Regions from separate parts of the Variovorax raffinosi genome, predicted to be linked through region 3. Evidence: riboswitches for the same ligand, from Rfam matches in the RefSeq annotation. Region 3 holds a riboswitch; each other region holds the start of a gene.
The links. Region 3 has a riboswitch for glycine ahead of ACSFB7_RS08375 (D-amino acid dehydrogenase). Riboswitches for the same ligand answer to the same signal wherever they lie in the genome.
Positions count from the first base shown of each region.

Region 1: linked by a shared signal. The riboswitch ahead of gcvT (glycine cleavage system aminomethyltransferase GcvT) and the one ahead of ACSFB7_RS08375 (D-amino acid dehydrogenase) in region 3 are both predicted to bind glycine.
Region 2: linked by a shared signal. The riboswitch ahead of ACSFB7_RS20190 (ABC transporter substrate-binding protein) and the one ahead of ACSFB7_RS08375 (D-amino acid dehydrogenase) in region 3 are both predicted to bind glycine.

Region 1 covers NZ_JBPJZR010000001.1:1,129,925-1,136,088, forward strand. Annotated here, with positions in the region: gene ACSFB7_RS05375 (MFS transporter) at 1-947, shown strand, start outside; gene ACSFB7_RS05380 (L,D-transpeptidase Cds6 family protein) at 1,035-1,550, shown strand; gene ACSFB7_RS05385 (hypothetical protein) at 1,663-2,226, shown strand; glycine riboswitch at 2,261-2,351, shown strand; glycine riboswitch at 2,364-2,475, shown strand; gene gcvT (glycine cleavage system aminomethyltransferase GcvT) at 2,523-3,695, shown strand; gene gcvH (glycine cleavage system protein GcvH) at 3,759-4,130, shown strand; gene gcvP (aminomethyl-transferring glycine dehydrogenase) at 4,182-6,164, shown strand, end outside.
Region 2 covers NZ_JBPJZR010000006.1:358,938-365,101, forward strand. Annotated here, with positions in the region: gene ACSFB7_RS20185 (ABC transporter permease) at 1-627, opposite strand, end outside; gene ACSFB7_RS20190 (ABC transporter substrate-binding protein) at 653-2,218, opposite strand; glycine riboswitch at 2,411-2,535, opposite strand; gene ACSFB7_RS20195 (hypothetical protein) at 2,677-3,483, opposite strand; gene ACSFB7_RS20200 (ABC transporter ATP-binding protein) at 3,532-4,173, shown strand; gene ACSFB7_RS20205 (NADP-dependent isocitrate dehydrogenase) at 4,309-6,164, shown strand, end outside.
Region 3 covers NZ_JBPJZR010000002.1:492,792-498,955, reverse strand. Annotated here, with positions in the region: gene ACSFB7_RS08390 (aminotransferase-like domain-containing protein) at 1-216, shown strand, start outside; gene ACSFB7_RS08385 (PhaM family polyhydroxyalkanoate granule multifunctional regulatory protein) at 316-1,068, shown strand; gene ACSFB7_RS08380 (FIST signal transduction protein) at 1,114-2,394, shown strand; gene ACSFB7_RS08375 (D-amino acid dehydrogenase) at 2,412-3,713, opposite strand; glycine riboswitch at 3,805-3,922, opposite strand; glycine riboswitch at 3,927-4,027, opposite strand; gene rfbB (dTDP-glucose 4,6-dehydratase) at 4,145-5,215, shown strand; gene rfbD (dTDP-4-dehydrorhamnose reductase) at 5,212-6,102, shown strand; gene rfbA (glucose-1-phosphate thymidylyltransferase RfbA) at 6,124-6,164, shown strand, end outside.

The DNA of each region.
Region 1 (6,164 bases), on a different contig from region 3:
TGCTGGCGGGCGTCAGCCAGAGCTACCTGCTGACCTGGATCGCGATTGCGCTGTGCGGGCTGGGCATTGCGGCCTACCACCCACCCGCAACGGTGGCGGCGCGTGCGGCCGGTGGTGCGTCGCAAAAGGCGATGAGCGTGTTCTCGGTGGGCGGCACCATCGGCGCCTCGTTCGCACCCTTGCTGGCGGCCACGGTGGTCGGCGGCGGTGGCCTGTCGCGCAGCTACCTGCTGGGCGTGCCGGCGGTGGCGATGGGCGTGGTGTGGGTCGTGGCCAATGCGCGGCGCGGCGCGGGCGCAGCAGCAGCGGCGGCATTGGCCCGCAAGCAGGCCGGCAGCGAGCTGCTGAAGCCCCACAACGACTGGCGCGCCTTCAGCCTGCTGGTGGCGACCATCGTGGGCTGGTCGATTCCCTATGTGACGGTGCTGTCGATGCTCTCGCTGCGCATCACGCGTGACCTGCATGGCACCTCCTTCCAGGGCGCAGCGGCACTCACCTGCTTCACCGCCGCGGGCGCGGTGGGCGTGCTGCTCGGCGGCTGGCTCGGCGACCGGCTCGGGCGCATGGGCACCATCCGCAGCGGCTACCTGCTGGCATTGCCGGCCCTTGCATGCCTGGTGCTCGCGCCGACGGCCGGCTGGGCGCTGGTCTGCACCGCGCTGCTCGGCCTGGCGATGTTCCTGCCGTTCGCGGCACAGGTCACGCTGGCGCAGGACTACCTGCCGCGCAACCCGGCCACGGCCAGCGGCATCACGCTCGGGCTGGCGCTGTCGGTGGGCGGGCTGGTGTCGCCGCTGTTCGGCATGCTGTCGGATGCGCGCGGCCTGGGTGTCACGCTGACGGCAGTGCTCTGCGTGCTGTGCGTCGCGACGGTGCTGGCCTTGCGGCTGCGCAACCGGCCACCGGTGATCGCGCCGGCCGACCTCGAAGGGGCCGCGACCGCCTGAACGGGCGTCGATTCGGTCCGGGGCGGGTTCGCTGCCAGAATCGGCGTCGCTTTCAACGCTGATAACTGACAAAGAGGGAACCGCGCCATGAATCGATTCGTCACCTGTCTTCTTGCCGGGGGCCTGCTGTCCACGGCGGCCTTTGCCGCCACGCCGGCAGCGACCACCACGCCGCCGGCCGCACCGGCAACGCCTGCGGCAGCCACACCGGCACCGCCGCCCGCACCGGCGCCAGCCGCAGCACCTGCGGCGGCACCCAATGCCGGCATCGCCGAAGTGGAAACCGCCGTGCGTGCCTGGGCCGCCGCCTGGTCCGCCCGCGACGTGGACCGCTACCTTGCCGCCTATGCGCCGGACTTCACGCCGGCCCGCAACCAGGACCGCAAGCGCTGGGAGGCCGAGCGCCGCACCCGCATCACGGGCAAGTCGAAGATCAGCGTGACCATCGACGACCTGGTGATCAGCGTCAGCGGCCAGACCGCCAGCGCCCGCTTCAAGCAGGTCTACCGCGCCGACAAGCTGAACCACACCGACCGCAAGACGCTGGAGTTGCAACGCGTGGGCAACCAGTGGCTGATCCGCAAGGAAAGCATCGGCGCCTGACCTGCGCCCAGAGGCCTGTTGGCGATTTGTCCCTGTAAGTGAAACAGGTTCATGAAGATGTCACCGCCAGCCACGATGCTGCAGCCCTCGATCTCCGAAAGCTGTGGCTGCCATGTTTCCCACCAAGACCGACAAGGCGCGCGACGAACTCCAGGGCGGCCAGCGCACGCTCAGCCAGCGTGAGCGCGCGCTGCTGCTGATGGCCGACGGTCGGCGCTCGCTGACCGACTTCAGCCCGCTGTTCACGAACCGGGGCGAAGCCGAGCAGGCGATCCATGCCCTGGTGCAGCGGGGCTATCTGGAAGACCCGCAAGCCGCCGCCATGGCCGCCGCGCAAGCGGCGGCACAGGCTGCAGCGGCCGCGCAACCCGCGCCGCTGCCCGCCGCCGAGCCGATCCACATCGCGACCTCCACCGACACCTTCGACGGCAAGCGTTCGCTGGCGACCACGCGCATGTTTTTGTTCGACATCTGCGAGCGCATGTTCGTGCGGCGCGACCCCAAGTTCGCGCTGCAGATGCGCGACGCCCTGCGCGAAGCCCGCGACCGCGAGGCCATGCTGACCATCGCCGCGCTGATGCTCAGCGAAATCGAGAAAAGCGCCGGGGCGGAACGGGCCGAATCGCTGCGCGAGCGCATCGACAAACTGTTGCCTCCGGCCGAGGTCGTGCACTGAAGCCCGAAGCCGCGGCCCGCGCGATCCACTACACTCGCCCGGGTCAGGAGAGAGCCCCGCGCGACGGGGCCGCCGAAGGCGCAGGGGTTTCCCGAACGCTCAGGCAAAAGGACTGACAAGGCGCCGGTGCAAACCGGCGTTTCCTTGCTGGAGAGAGGCCATTGCATGCATGCATTGCACCGGCCCACCGAAGGAGCAAACCCCGATCGTGGGGCGAATCTCTCAGGTAAAGAGGACAGCAGGGGTAGCCCGTGGCGTTGCAGCCATGGATTTCGACTGCCCCTTTGGAGTGCCTCCTGGTGACTTCCTCCGCTTCCGCCGCCCCACTTCTCAAGACGCCGCTCTACGACCTGCACGTGGAGCTTGGCGCCCGCATGGTTCCGTTTGCCGGCTACTCGATGCCGGTGCAATACCCCGCCGGCCTGATGGCCGAGCACAAGCACACGCGCGATGCGGCCGGCCTGTTCGACATCTCGCACATGGGCCAGTTGCGGCTGGTCGGGCCCGACGCGGCCGCCGCCTTCGAGACCCTGATGCCCGTCGACGTGATCGACCTGCCCGCCGGCAAGCAGCGCTACGGCCTGCTGCTGAACGACGACGGCGGCATCCTCGACGACCTGATGTTCTTCAACGAAGGCAACGGCTCGATCTTCGTGATCGTGAACGGCGCCTGCAAGGTCGATGACATCGCCCACATCCAGCGCCGGATCGGCGCGCGCTGCGAGGTTCAACCGCTGCCCGACCACGCCCTGCTCGCGCTGCAGGGCCCGCAGGCCGCCGCCACGCTGGCGCGGCTGTCGCCCGGCATCGAGCGCTTCGTGTTCATGACCGGCGGCGCGGTGCAGATCGGCGGCATTGCCGCCTTCGTCACCCGCAGCGGCTACACCGGCGAAGACGGCTTCGAGATCTCGGTGGCCGCCAAGGACGCCGACGCCCTCGCCCGCCTGCTGCTGGCCCAGCCCGAAGTGAAACCCATCGGCCTGGGCGCACGCAATTCGCTGCGGCTCGAAGCCGGCCTGTGCCTGTACGGCAACGACATCGACACCACCACCACGCCGGTCGAGGCCTCGCTGAACTGGGCGATGCAGAAGGTGCGCCGCGCGGGCGGTGCGCGCGAAGGCGGCTTTCCGGGCGCGGCAAAGATCCTGGCGCAGCTCGCCGCCGCCACCGCTGGCGCCGCCGGCCACACCGACCACGACACGCTCAAGCGCAAGCGCGTCGGCCTTGTCGCCCTCGAACGCATCCCGGTGCGCGACGGTACGCTGCTGCAGTCCTTCGAGGGCCAGGACATCGGCGTCGTCACCAGCGGCCTGCTCGGCCCGACGGCCGACCGCTGCATCGCCATGGGCTATGTGGCCACCGCCTTCGCCGAACCCGGCACGCGCGTGCAGGCCATCGTGCGCGGCAAGCCCGTGCCGATGGAAGTCTCGACCATGCCTTTCGTGCCCACCCGCTACTACCGCGGCTGAGCAACGGCAGACCCGGCTAGGCTCTGCACCCCGATCATCATTTTTTCCACGAGGAGTTTTCTCATGAGCATCAAGTACACCAAGGACCACGAATGGGTGTCGACCGAGGGCGGTGCCGTCACCGTCGGCATCACCGTGCACGCGCAGGATGCGCTGGGCGACGTGGTGTTCGTCGACCTGCCTGAAGTCGGCAAGACCTTCGCGCAAGGCGAAGTTGCCGGCGTCGTCGAATCGGTGAAAGCCGCCGCCGACGTGTTCATGCCCGTGTCGGGCGAGATCATCGAAGTCAACGAAGCGCTGCGCGCCGACCCGTCGCTGGCCAACAGCGACCCGCTGGCCAGCGGCTGGTTCTTCAAGGTCAAGCTGAGCGAGCCCGCGCAGCTCGACGCGCTGCTCGACGCCGCCACTTACGACAAGTTCGCCGCCGAATCCTGATCCGCTGAGTTCTTCAGCCACCTTCCTTCTTCTCCCCAAGCCTTCACCGCCATGCCGATTCCCGCCCTTCCCTCTTTGCAAGAACTAGAGAACGCCGAAGAATTCCTCGCCCGCCACATCGGTATCGATGCAGCGGACGAGGCGCGCATGCTGCCGGTGATCGGCTCGGAAACGCGCGCGGAACTCATCGACGGCATCGTGCCCGCGGCCATCCGCCGCGCACGGCCGATGCGCCTGCCCGCACCGGTGACCGAAGCCGATGCGCTGGCCGAACTGAAGGCGCTGGCGTCGAAGAACAAGGTGTTCAAGAGCTTCATCGGCCAGGGCTACTACGGCACGCACACGCCCGGCGTGATCCTGCGCAACGTGCTTGAAAACCCCGCCTGGTACACCGCCTACACGCCCTACCAGGCCGAGATTTCGCAGGGCCGCATGGAAGCCCTGCTCAACTTCCAGACGATGGTATGCGACCTCACGGGCATGGCCATCGCCAACGCATCGATGCTCGACGAAGCCACGGCCGCCGCCGAGGCGATGACGCTGGCCAAGCGCAGCGTGAAGAGCAAAAGCAACGTCTTCCTGGTGTCGGGCGACTGCCATCCGCAGACCATCGAAGTCATCAAGACGCGCGCCGCGCCGCTGGGCATCGAGGTCAAGGTCAGCACCGTGTCGGAAACGCTGCCGCACCTGATGGTGAGCGGCGCCTTCTTCGGCGTGCTCGCGCAGTACCCCGCCACCACCGGCCATGTGCACGACCTGCGCCCGCTCGCGGGCCATGCGCACCAGTGCGACGCCGCCTTCATCGTCGCGGCCGACCTGCTGGCGCTGACCTTGCTCGCGCCTCCGGGTGAATGGGACGCCGACATCGTCTGCGGCACCACGCAGCGCTTCGGCATGCCGCTGTGCAACGGTGGCCCGCACGCCGCCTACCTGGCCTGCCGCGATTCGTTCAAGCGCTCGCTGCCGGGCCGCCTCGTCGGCGTGAGTGTCGACACGCACGGCCAACCCGCCTATCGCCTGGCACTGCAAACGCGGGAGCAGCACATCCGCCGCGAAAAAGCCACGTCCAACATCTGTACCGCGCAGGTGCTGCCGGCCGTCGTCGCCAGCATGTACGCCGTGTACCACGGGCCCGATGGCCTGACGCGCATCGCGCAGCGCGTGGCCGCGCTCACCGCCATCCTGGCGCAAGGCCTCGTGCAAATGGGCCGCGAGCCGGTCAACAGCACCGCCTTCGACTCGCTGACGATCCGCACCGGCGACGACACGCCGAAGATCATCGAACGCGCCTACGCCGCCGGCGTCAACCTGCGCCAGCGCCTGCAGCAGCACCTGGGCATTTCGCTCGACGAGACCAGCACGCGCGCCGACGTCGAAACACTGTGGGCGCTGTTCGTTCCAGTCGGCACGCCGATGCCGCGCTTCGACGACCTCGCCGGCAACGCCACGCCGCTGATCCCCGAAGACCTGCGCCGCACCAGCGCGTTTCTCACGCACCCGGTGTTCAACACGCACAAGAGCGAAACCGCGATGCTGCGCTACATCCGCAGCCTGTCCGACAAGGACCTCGCGCTCGACCGCAGCATGATCCCGCTGGGCAGCTGCACGATGAAGCTCAACGCGACCAGCGAGATGATTCCGATCACCTGGCCCGAGTTCGCGAACATCCACCCGTTCGCGCCGGCCGACCAGCTCCAGGGCTATGCGCAGCTCGATGCGCAACTGCGCGCCTGGCTGTGCGAGGCAACCGGCTATGCGGGCATCAGCCTGCAGCCCAACGCCGGTTCGCAAGGCGAGTACGCCGGCCTGCTGGCCATCCGCTCCTTCCACGAAGCCAAGGGCCAGGGCCATCGCAATATCTGCCTGATTCCGTCGTCGGCCCACGGCACCAACCCCGCGAGCGCGCAGATGGTGGGCCTGCAGGTGGTGGTGACGGCCTGCGATGCGCAGGGCAACGTCGACATGGACGACCTGAAGCGTGCCTGCGAAAAGCACAGCGCCCACCTGGCGGCCGTGATGATCACCTACCCGAGC
Region 2 (6,164 bases), on a different contig from region 3:
GGTCATCGCCTCGGCCACAGCCGCGCGCGTGACGCGCGCGATCAGCGCCACGTAGATGATCGACAGCGTGACCGACGGCAGGATCAGGTGCTTGATCCACAGCCAGGGCCCCTGGCTCAGCCGCTGGTAGCCCTGCACCGGCAGCCACTGCAGGTGCAGCGCGAAGATCCAGATGAGCACGTAGCCGATCACGAACGCGGGTATCGAAAAGCCCATGACCGAGAAGCCCATGAGCATGCGGTCGAGCCAGCCGCCGTGGCGCCATGCGGCGATCACGCCGAGCGGCACCGCGATGAGGATGGTCGCCACCAGCGTCACGGCCGCGAGCGACACCGTGGCCTCGATGCGCTGGCCGATCAGCTCCACCACCGTCTTCTTCATGAAGTACGACTCGCCCAGGTTGCCCTGCAGCAGTTGCGCGCTCCAGTGGAAGAACTGCACCGGCAGCGACTGGTTGAGCCCCAGCTGCTCGCGCACCCGGGCGATGTTCTCGCTGGTGCCGCTGTCGCCCACGATGGCGGCGGCCGGGTCGCCGGGCGCGAGCCGCAGCATCAGGAACACGATGAGCGCGACGATGACGAGCACCGGCACGGTCGAGAGAATGCGGCGTGCAAGAAAGAGCAGCATGGGTGACTCCCTGATTCGAGCCGCGTCAGTTCTTCTTCAGGTTCCAGAACACGGCCACCGGCGAACGCACCACGCCGCTCACCACGCCCTTGCGGTAGGCCGTGAGCGGCTTGTATTCGCCGATGGGCGCGTAGATGCCGGTGTCGTACACGCGCTGCTGGATGGCGGTGGCCAGTTCCTTGCGCTTGGGTTCCTCACTGCTGGCGAGGAAGTCGGACTTGAGCTGCTCCAGCTTGTCGTCGGTGGCCCAGCCGAACCAGCCTTTTTCGCCATTGCCCGTGAGCGGCGCGAAGAACATCGGGTTCATGTTGTCGGCAATGCCCCAGCCGGTGATGAAGAGGTTCCAGCCGCCATTGGCCACCGGGTCTTTCTTGGCGCGGCGCGTGACCAGCGTGGGCCAGTCCATCGACTGCATGTCGACGTTGAAGCCGGCCTGCTTGAGCAGTTGCGCCATCACCGGCGGAAACTTGTTGAGCACCGCGAAGTCGGCCGGGTACATCAGCACCACGGGCTTGCCGTCATAGCCCGCTTCCTTGAGCAGCGCCTTGGCTTTCTCGAACTGCGGCTTGCCGGTGAAGTAGCCGGTCTTGTCGGACGCGAAGGCCGAGCCGCAGGGGTAGATGGAAGCGCAGCTGTTGTACAGCTCCTTGTGCACGAGCTGGGCGCGCATCAGCGCCTCCTGGTTGATGGCCATGAAGGCGGCCTGCGCGATCTTCGGGTTGTCGAAAGGCGGGATCAGGTGGTTCAGGTGCAGCGCGAACGAGCCCTTCGACACGGGGCTGTCGAGCGTGATGGCGGGGTTGTTCTTGAGCGCGGTGTACTGCTCGGACGGCACCCACTCGATCATGTCGACCTCGCCGTTGGCCAGCGCATTGGCCTGGGTCTGTGCGTCCTTCAGGACGATCCATTCCATGCGATCGACGTACACGTTCTTGCCGCCGGCCGTGCCGGAAGGCGCCTCGGCGCGCGGCACGTATTTGGTGTTCTTCAGGTAGACGATCTTTTCGCCGGGGCGGTATTCGTCCTTCTTGAAGATGTAGGGGCCGGAGCCGGTGGCGTCGTCGATCTGCTTGTCGGCCGGCGTGGCGGCCACGCGCGCCGGCATGATGAAGGGCGGGTTCGACGAAGGCTTGCTCAGCGCATCGAGCACCATGCCGAAGGGCTCCTTGAAGACGAACCTGAAGCTGTTGGCATCGACCGCCTCGGTCTTGTCCATGGCGGCGAACATCTTCTGGCCCAGGCCGTCGCGCTGGCCCCATCGCTTGAGCGAGGCGAGCACGTCGTCGGAGGTGACCGGCTTGCCGTCATGGAAGGCGAGGCCCTTGCGCAGCGTGAAGTTCCAGGTCTTGCCGTCGGCGCTGGTGGTGTACTTGTCGACCATCTGCGGGAGCACCTTGCCGCGTTCGTCCACGCCGAAGAGCGTGTCGTAGACCATGTAGCCGTGGTTGCGCGTGACGAAGGCGGTGGTCCAGATCGGGTCGAGGATCTTCAGGTCGGACTGCGGCACCAGGCGCAGCACCTTGCCCGCGTCCTGCGCGAAGCTGCTCGCCGAAGCGGCGGCGAACAGCGCGCCCGCAAGGATCGTTGTCATCAGGGATTTTCTAGACAGCATGCTTCAGTTCTCCGGTGAAAGAAATGGGGAAGGTGTGAACGTGAAAAGGCTTCGGCCACGCGCGGGCCACCGCCACGGCAAGGCCGATGGCAGGGACGCGCGAGGCGCTCGGATGGAAGTCATGGACACAGGCTCCGGAAGCGAACAAGGACACGCCGCGCGTTGGCGCGGGGTGCCCCTGCTGTCCTTTGGCCTGAGAGATTCACCATGCGCGCACATCGCACATGGCTTGCCCCTTCGGCGGCTGCCCTCGGCACCTTGAACGGCGCCGGGCAACGCTCTCCAGCGTTAGAAAAAATCCAGTCTTGGGACCTGAGCGTTCTGGGCTATCGCCTTCGGTAATGCACTAACTCGAAGCATCGAGCCGGCATTTCTCCTGGATCAGTTTCTCTAAGCAGTTTGCGTGCCACTCGGGCTGGGTAGTACGTCGAAAAAAACTACTGCAGACCGCCGCCGCAGAAGCCGGGCTTCTCGGTCGAGTCGTCGGTGAAGCTGACGGTGGTGCGCTTGTTCGCGCTGGGGCCGGTGTGCGCGGGCCAGTCGCTTTGCAGCCATGTGTAGCGCCACACATAAGGCCCGCCGGCCTTGGCGGGCTCGTCGTAGGCGATGCGCAGGCTGCCCCGGCTTTCGTCCTGGCAGTGCTTCGATGTCTTGTATTCCTTCTCGCTGAAGCAGGCTCGGATCGACTGCGAGCACCAGTACGGAATACCTTCGTGCGCGGCCTTGGCCGGCTGCCCGGCGGGTGTGTCGAGCGGCACGAAATCGGCGGTGACATACGAAGCACCACCGCCCGAATAGCTCTCGGACTGGCGCTGCGTCACGGCCACGGCCCATCGGCCTTCGGCCAGCGGATACAGCGCCGGCGCGAGCGTGAGATACACCTCGGGGTCACCACTCTTGCGGTCCTGCTGCAGCGAGCCCACGTAGGTCGAGAAGTCGTGCAGGCGATCGAGCTGCCAGGTGGCGTTGGCGGCGTCGCGCTTCAGGCGCGCCATGGCCAGGGGCTTTTCCGAAATGACCATGTAGTCGTCGCTCGCGCCACCGCGCGGCCGGTGCAGCGTCAGCGCCTTGGCGTCGCAGGGCTGGGGCAGCAAGGCGCACAGATGGGCGCGCCAGTCGGCATCGACAGACTCCGGCGCCTTGACCGCGACGAAGACCTGCGCCGAAGGCGCGGCCACGGCGGGGCCCGCGAGCCCCAGGGCGACGAGCCATGTGCCGGCGCCGATGGTGAGGAGTTTTTTCATGCGCGAATGGTAGCCAGCCGCCTCAGCCCGATGGGTTAAAACCGGCGCGTGAATACGACCGCCTCTCCCCTCCCCCTTCTCCAGATCCAGGACCTCGGCTTCGCCTATCCGGGTCAACCCGCACTCGCCGCCGGCTGGAACGCCGCCATCGGCCCGGGTGTCACGCTCTTGTACGGCGACACCGGCACCGGCAAGTCCGCGCTGCTCCAGGTGATCGCGGGGACGCTGCCCGCCACCGGCCGGTTGACGGCGGCCGGCGCGCGCCTGGACAACGCACCCGAGGCCTATCGCCAGAACGTGTTCTTCGTCGACCCGACGACGGACCGGTTCAACGAGGTCACGCCCCGGGAATGCACGGCCACCCTGAACAAGGGCAACCCGCATTTCAGCGAAGAAAAATGGCAGGCCCTGGTCGAAGGCTTCGCCCTGGCGCCGCACCTGGACAAGAAGATGTACATGCTCTCGACGGGTTCGAAGCGCAAGGTCTGGATGGCGGCCGGGCTGGCGTCGGGGCGTCCGCTGCTCCTGCTGGACGAGCCCACGGCCGGGCTGGATGCCGCCTCGATCCGCTGCCTGTGGGCCACGCTCGCCGGCTTTTCCGGGCAAACCGCGCAGGCCGTGCTGGTCGCCAGCGCCGCGCGCATCGACACGGTCCCGCTGGCGGCTTCCATCGACTTGCCACTGCATTGACACAGGCCGTCGCGGGGTGATCCGGCCGTGAAATGCCATCTCACCCGCGCGCCCGGCGACAATCGGCGGTTCCGGCGGTCAGATCCCGCCTGAACTCCCTGCCACCCGACAACACAGCATTACGGAAGCAAGCGCATGAGCTCGAAGCAACCCACCATCGTCTACACCCTGACCGACGAGGCGCCCCTGCTGGCGACCTACGCGTTTTTGCCCATCATCCGCGCCTTCACCCACCCGGCCGGCATCGACGTGACCACCAGCGACATCTCCGTCGCGGCCCGCATCCTGGGCGAGTTCCCCGAATTCCTCGGCGACGACCAGAAGGTGCCTGACAACCTCTCCGAACTGGGCAAGCTCACGCTCAAGCCCGAAGCCAACATCATCAAGCTGCCCAACATCAGCGCCTCGGTGTCCCAGCTCAAGTCGGCCATCAAGGAACTGCAGGACAAGGGCTACAAGATCCCCGACTACCCCGAGAACCCGACCACGGACGAAGCCAAGGACATCCGCGCGCGCTACAACAAGTGCACCGGCAGCGCGGTGAACCCCGTGCTGCGCGAAGGCAACTCCGACCGCCGCGCGCCCAACGCGGTGAAGGAATACGCGCGCAAGAACCCGCACAGCATGGCCGACTGGAGCCAGGCCTCGCGCTCGCACGTCTCGCACATGCACGGCGGCGACTTCTATCACGGCGAAAAGTCCATGACCCTGGACCGCGCGCGCAACGTCAAGATGGAGCTGATCACCAAGAGCGGCAAGACCATCGTGCTCAAGCCCAAGGTCGCGCTGCTGGACCGCGAAGTCATCGACTCGATGTTCATGAGCAAGAAGGCGCTGCTGGACTTCTATGAAAAGGAGATCGAGGACGCGCACAAGACCGGCGTGATGTTCTCGCTGCACGTCAAGGCCACCATGATGAAGGTCTCGCACCCCATCGTGTTCGGCCACTGCGTGAAGATCTTCTACAAGGAAGCCTTCGAGAAACACGGCAAGCTGTTCGACGAGCTGGGCATCAACGTCAACAACGGCATGGTCGACCTGTACAACAAGATCGCCACGCTGCCCCAGAGCACGCAGGACGAGATCAAGCGCGACCTGCACGCCTGCCACGAGCACCGCCCCGAACTGGCCATGGTCGACTCGGCCAAGGGCATCACCAACTTCCATTCGCCCAACGACGTGATCGTGGACGCTTCGATGCCCGCGATGATCCGCAACGGCGGCAAGATGTGGGGCGCCGACGGCCGCCTGAAGGACGTCAAGGCCGTGATGCCTGAATCGACCTTCGCCCGCATCTACCAGGAGATCATCAACTTCTGCAAGTGGCACGGCGCCTTCGATCCCAAGACCATGGGCACGGTGCCCAACGTCGGCCTGATGGCCCAGAAGGCCGAAGAGTACGGCTCGCACGACAAGACCTTCGAGATCGCCGAAGACGGCGTCGCCAACATCACCGACCTGGACACCGGCGAAGTGCTGATGAGCGAAGACGTCGAGCAGGGCGACATCTGGCGCATGTGCCAGGTCAAGGACGCCGCGATCCGCGACTGGGTCAAGCTGGCCGTCACGCGTGCGCGCAACTCCGGCATGCCGGTGGTGTTCTGGCTCGACGCCTACCGCCCGCACGAAGCGCAGCTGATCACCAAGGTCAAGATGTACCTGCACGAGCACAACACCTCGGGCCTGGACATCCAGATCATGAGCCAGGTGCGCGCCATGCGCTACACGCTGGAGCGCGTCGTGCGCGGCCTGGACACCATCAGCGCCACCGGCAACATCCTGCGCGACTACCTGACCGACCTGTTCCCCATCATGGAACTGGGCACCTCGGCCAAGATGCTGTCGATCGTGCCCCTGATGGCCGGCGGCGGCCTCTACGAAACCGGCGCGGGCGGCTCGGCCCCCAAGCATGTGCAGCAGCTGGTGGAAGAAAACCACCTGCGCTGGGATTCGCTGGGCGAATTCCTCGCGCTGGCCGTCAGCCTGGAAGA
Region 3 (6,164 bases):
TTCGCGTCGGAGCCGGCGGGGCTGTTCGGCTGGGTCGACACGGGCGTCGACACGGACGCGCTGACCCAGCGCATGCTTGACCAGGGCTACCTGCTGGCGCCGGGCTCGCTGTTCCATGCGCGGCGTCCGCCCAGCACCATGATGCGGATCAACTTCGCGACCTCGCAGGACGCCACGTTCTGGAAAGTTTTCAGCAAGGTTCGCAGCGAGCTTTGAGGGGTTGTGGGTGGGTAGGGGTTCGGTTCAGGCCGGACCCAAGGCCGAAGGCTTGGAGTAAGCTGGCAACACAAGAAAACCCACCCGGAGACATCCTGCATGAGCAACGCCAGCCAACCCTTTGCCTTCAGTCAATTCGTTCCCGGATTCGACTTCTTGAAGAACCTCGCCGGGGGCGCCGCTGCGGGTGCCGGCGCCGGCGCGGTGCCCGGGATTCCGAGCCTTGCGAGCTGGGTCGCACCCACGCTGAGCGTGGAAGAGGTCGACAAGCGCATCCAGGAACTCAAGACCGTCCAGTACTGGCTCGAACAGAACGGCCATGCGCTCAAGGCAACGATCCAGGCGCTCGAAGTGCAGAAGATGACGCTGTCGACCCTGCGCGGCATGAACGTGCGGATGGAAGACATCGCCAGCGCGTTCACCAAGCAGGCGGCTGCCATGGCGCCGGCACCTGCGGCGGCTGCTGCCGCGGCAACACCCGAGCCCGAACCGGCCGAAGTCGAGGACGACGCCGAGCCTGAAGAGGCACCGTCGCCGAAAAAGCCGCGCAGCAAGCCGGCCTCGGCCAAGGCCGGCGCCGCCGCCGATGGCGCGGGTGTGGTCGATCCGATGCAGTGGTGGGGCTCGCTCACCGAACAGTTCCAGCAGATCGCCAGCTCGGCACTGCAGGACGCGGCCCAGCTCAAGGTGCCAGCCATGGCCCAGCCGCTGGCCGACGTGGTCGGCAAGGTGATGGGCAAGCCGCCAGCGGCAGCCCGCAAGCCTGCCGCTGCCGCGAAGAAGACGGCGGCACCCGCCGCCAAAAAGAAGACGTCGACCGCCGCGCGCAAGCGAACCACCAGCCGGCGCTGACGTCATACACCTATATTTTTTGAAGAGAACGGGTCGGCACGCATCATGAAGTTGTTTCCCTCTGGTCATGCCACCCATCCGCAATGGCGCATGGCGGCCGGCCTCGTGCTGGCCCAGTTGCGCGCGCAGATGGCGCTGCCCGACTACGCGTCGTCGCCGACGCTCGGGCTGCTCTACATCACCGACCACTATGCGAGCGAGGCGCAGGAAATCCTCGACCACCTGAGCGCCGAGCTGCCCGAGGTGACCGACTGGTCGGGCACCGTCGGCATCGGCGTGTCGGCCAACAACGCCGAGTACTTCGACGAGCCCGGCATGAGCCTGATGCTCTGCGCCTTGCCGAGCGACCAGTACCGGGTGTTCTCGGGCGTGGCGCCGCTGGGCAACTCCGAAATGAGCGGCTTCGAGGCGCACACCGCGCTCGTGCACGCCGACCCGGCCACGCCCGACCTGCCGGAGCTGATCGCCGAGATGGCGGGCCGCACCGACACCAGCTACCTGTTCGGCGGACTCTCTTCGGGCCGGGGCAGCGCGCTGCAGTTCGCGGTGGGCGGCAACGGCAACATCCGCGGCCACGGCGCGGCGGGTGGCGTGTTTTCGGGCGGCCTGTCGGGCGTGGTGTTCGGCGAGGGCGTGCGGCTGGTGTCGCGCGTCACGCAGGGCTGCCAGCCGCTGCGTTCGGGCGCCGTGCGCGAGCGCGAGATCACCGAGGCCGACGGCAACCTGCTGCTCAAGCTCGACGGGGAGCCCGCGCTTGACGTGCTGCTGGCCGATCTGCAGGTATCGCTCGATCGGCCGCAGGAAGCTATCGACGCGGTGCGCAGCACGCTGGTTGGCCTGGCCGATGCGGGCAGCGACGGCATCCGTCGCACCGGCGACCTGGGCGCCGATGTGCTGGTGCGCCACATCATCGGCCTGGACCCGACGCGGCGCGGCATTGCGATTGCGGACAACGCTGAAGCGGGCATGCGGCTGACCTTCTGCCGCCGCAACGCGCAGGCCGCGCGTGCGGACCTGATGCGCATCTGCGCGGAAATCCGTGAAGAGCTGGAGCCGGAAGAGCAGACGCTGGCCACCGCGCGCGCGGTCGCGGCGGGTGAAGCCGAAGCGGCACCGCACCCGGCGCGGCGCATCGCGGGGGCGGTGTATGTGAGCTGTTCAGGGCGCGGCGGGCCGCACTTCGGCGCTCCCGGCGCCGAACTGCAGATCGTGCGCCACGCGCTGGGCGACGTGCCACTGGTCGGGTTCTTCGCGGCGGGCGAGATCGCCCGGCACCATCTGTATGGGTATACGGGTGTGCTGACGGTGTTCACCGGCAACGACTGAGCCGGCGAAGAAGGCGCTCAGGCCGGCTGCAGTGTGCGCGGCTGAGGCGCGGGCATGCCGGTGAACGCGAAATCGACCTCGGGCACCAGCCCGCTCACGATCCGCGCGATCGACTTGCCCGAGCCGCAGGCGTGCGTCCAGCCGAGCGTGCCGTGGCCGGTGTTCAGGTACAGGTTCGGCAGTTTGGTCTTGCCGATCAACGGCACGTTGCTCGGCGTGGCGGGGCGCAGGCCGGTCCAGAACTGCGCCTGCGTGGTGTCACCGGCGCCGGGGAACAGTTCTTCGACGCGCCGCACGATGGCTTCGCAGCGCACGCGGTTCAGGTCGCGGTCGTAGCCGTTGAGTTCGGCCGTGCCGGCGATGCGCAGGCGGTCGCCCGATTCGGAGGTGTAGCGCGAGAACACGAGCTTGAATTCGTCGTCGGTCAGCGAGACCTGGTGGGCCTTGGAGGCGTCCTTCACCGGCAGCGTCACCGAATAGCCCTTGGCCGGGTAGATCGGCAGGCGGATGCCCAGCGGCGCGGCGTAGAGTGGGCTGAGCGAACCCATCGCGAGCACGAAGGCGTCGCCGCGGATGCGCTGGAAGCGGCCTTCTGCGTCGGTGGCTTCGACGTGGTCGATGGTGCCGCCGGCCTCGCGCAGGGCGGTCACTGTGTGGCTCATCAGGAACTTGACGCCGGCTGCGGCGGCCAGGCCCACGAGTTCGCGCGCGAAGCGGTTGGCGTCACCCGATTCGTCTTCGGCCGTGTAGGTGGCGCCGGCCAGCTTCGGACGGATGTGGGCGAGGGCGGGCTCGAGCTTCACGGCTTCGTCGGCGGAGATCACGAGACGTTCGCAGCCCAGGGCGCGCATTTGCTCGGCGGGCTTGAGGGCGCCGTCGAATTCTTTTTGCGTCGTATAGAAATGCAGGATGCCCTGGGTGCGCTGGTCGTAGTTCAGGCCGGTGTCGCGGCGTAACTGCTGCAACGTGTCGCGGCTGTAGGTGCCCAGGCGAACGATCTGTTCGATGTTGTGCCGGGTGCGCGCCGGCGTGCATTCGCGCAGGAACTGCAGGCCCCAGAGCCACTGGCGCATGTCGGCGCGGATGCGGAACAGCAGCGGGGCGTCTTCCTTGCCCAACCATTGCAGCACCTTGAGCGGCGCGCTCGGGTTGGCCCAGGGTTCGGCGTGGCTGACCGAGATCTGCCCGCCGTTGGCGAAGCTGGTTTCGGCGGCGGGCGTGGCCTGCCGGTCGATGACGGTCACTTCGTGGCCGAGTTGCTGGAGGTAGTAAGCCGAGGTCACGCCGAGCAGGCCGGCGCCAAGAACGATCACGCGCATTTCAAGTACCTTTGAGGTTGCAGCGCTTGAATGGCGGGCGTGGTGTGCTATTGAATCAATAGCAAGCAACCGGACGACCGCCGTCCAAGTTGCCGCTCCCCCTGTCCTCGGTACCTGAGAGATTCACCCTGCTGCACCCGCAGCGGGTTTGCTCCTTCGGTGCACCACCGCCATGTTCAGTGGGGTGGTGGCTCTCCAGACGGCTGTATCAGTTGGTGCAGTACAGATCCCTTGTTCGGACCGACCTGAGCGTTTATGGGAGTTTGCGCCTTCGGTAGGGCCACCGGGGTGGCCCGCTCTCCTGCAGTGGGGGCGATTGTAGGCGGGGCTTACACGGACGCCAACTCCGCGATTTCAGCCTGTCTGGCCGATGGGATAATCGCCCGTTGATTTGTCACGGGGCAAATCGTTCCACAACAACAGGGGACCCCATGATTCTGGTTACCGGCGGCGCTGGCTTCATTGGCGCCAATTTCGTACTCGACTGGATCGCGAACAGCGACGAGCCGGTCGTGAACCTCGACAAACTGACCTACGCGGGCAATCTCGAGACGCTCGCGTCGCTCAAGGGCAACCCGAATCACATCTTCGTGCAGGGCGACATCGGCGATAGCGCGCTGCTCGACCGCCTGCTGGCAGAGCACAAGCCGCGCGCCGTGGTGAACTTCGCCGCCGAGTCGCATGTCGACCGCTCGATCCATGGTCCGGAAGACTTCGTCCAGACCAACGTGCTCGGCACCTTCCGCCTGCTCGAATCCGTGCGTGGTTTCTGGAGCGCGCTGCCGGCCGACCAGAAGGCCGCCTTCCGCTTCCTGCACGTGTCGACCGACGAGGTCTACGGCTCGCTCTCCAAGACCGACCCGGCCTTCACCGAAGAGAACAAGTACGAGCCCAACAGCCCGTACTCGGCCAGCAAGGCCGCCAGCGACCACCTCGTGCGCGCCTGGCACCACACCTACGGCCTGCCGGTGCTGACCACCAACTGCTCGAACAACTACGGCCCGTTCCACTTCCCCGAGAAGCTGATCCCGCTGATGATCGTCAACGCACTGGCCGGCAAGCCGCTGCCCGTGTATGGCGACGGCATGCAGGTGCGCGATTGGCTCTACGTGAAGGACCACTGCAGCGCCATCCGCCGCGTGCTCGAGGCCGGCAAGCTCGGCGAGACCTACAACGTGGGCGGCTGGAACGAGAAGCCCAACATCGAGATCGTCAACACCGTGTGCGCACTGCTCGACGAGTTGCGCCCCAAGGCCGACGGCAAGCCGTACAAGGAACAGATCACCTACGTCACCGACCGCCCGGGCCACGACCGTCGCTATGCCATCGATGCGCGCAAGATCGAGCGCGAACTCGGCTGGAAGCCAGCAGACACCTTCGACACCGGCATTCGCAAGACCGTCGAGTGGTACCTCGCGAACAGCGAGTGGGTGCGCAATGTGCAAAGCGGCGCGTACCGTGAATGGGTGGAGAAGCAGTACGACGCGAAGGCTGCGGCATGAAGTTGCTGCTGCTGGGCAAGGGTGGGCAGGTCGGCTGGGAACTGCAGCGCAGCCTGGCGCCGTTGGGTGAATTGGTCGCGCTCGATTTCGACAGCACGGATTTCAATGCCGACTTCAGCCGTCCCGAGGAACTGGCCGAAACGGTGCTCAACGTGCGTCCTGACGTGGTCGTTAATGCAGCGGCGCATACCGCTGTCGACAAGGCCGAGAGCGAGCCCGACTTTGCGCGCAAGCTGAATGCCACGTCGCCGGGCGTGGTGGCCGAGGCCGCGCAGCAGATCGGTGCGCTGATGGTTCACTACTCCACCGACTACGTCTTCGACGGCAGTGGCAGCAAGCCCTGGAGGGAAGACGACGCAACCGGGCCGCTCAGCGTGTATGGGCAGACCAAGCTCGAAGGCGAGCAACTGGTGGCTGCGCACTGCGCGAAGCACCTGATCTTTCGCACGAGCTGGGTTTATGCCGCGCGCGGCGGCAACTTTGCCAAGACGATGCTGCGGCTCGCCAAGGAACGCGATCGACTGACCGTCATCGACGACCAGTTCGGCGCGCCGACCGGTGCCGAGTTGCTGGCCGACGTGACGGCGCACGCCATTCGCGCGACGTTGCAGGATCCGGCCAAGGCGGGTCTCTATCACGTGATCGCGGGCGGCGAGACATCGTGGTACGGCTACGCGAGATTCGTGCTCGAGATGGCGCAGCAGGCCGGCGTCGAACTCAAGGCCGGGCCGCAGGCTGTCGAAGCCGTACCCACCAGCGCGTTCCCGACGCCCGCCACGCGGCCGCACAACTCGCGCCTTGACACCACCAAGCTGCAGACGACCTTCGGACTGCGCCTGCCACCCTGGCAGGAAGGCGTCGCGCGCATGCTGCGCGAGACGCTCTGAGATTCACACGAGAAGAAACGCATGACCACAACGCAACGCAAAGGCATCATCCTGGCCGGTGG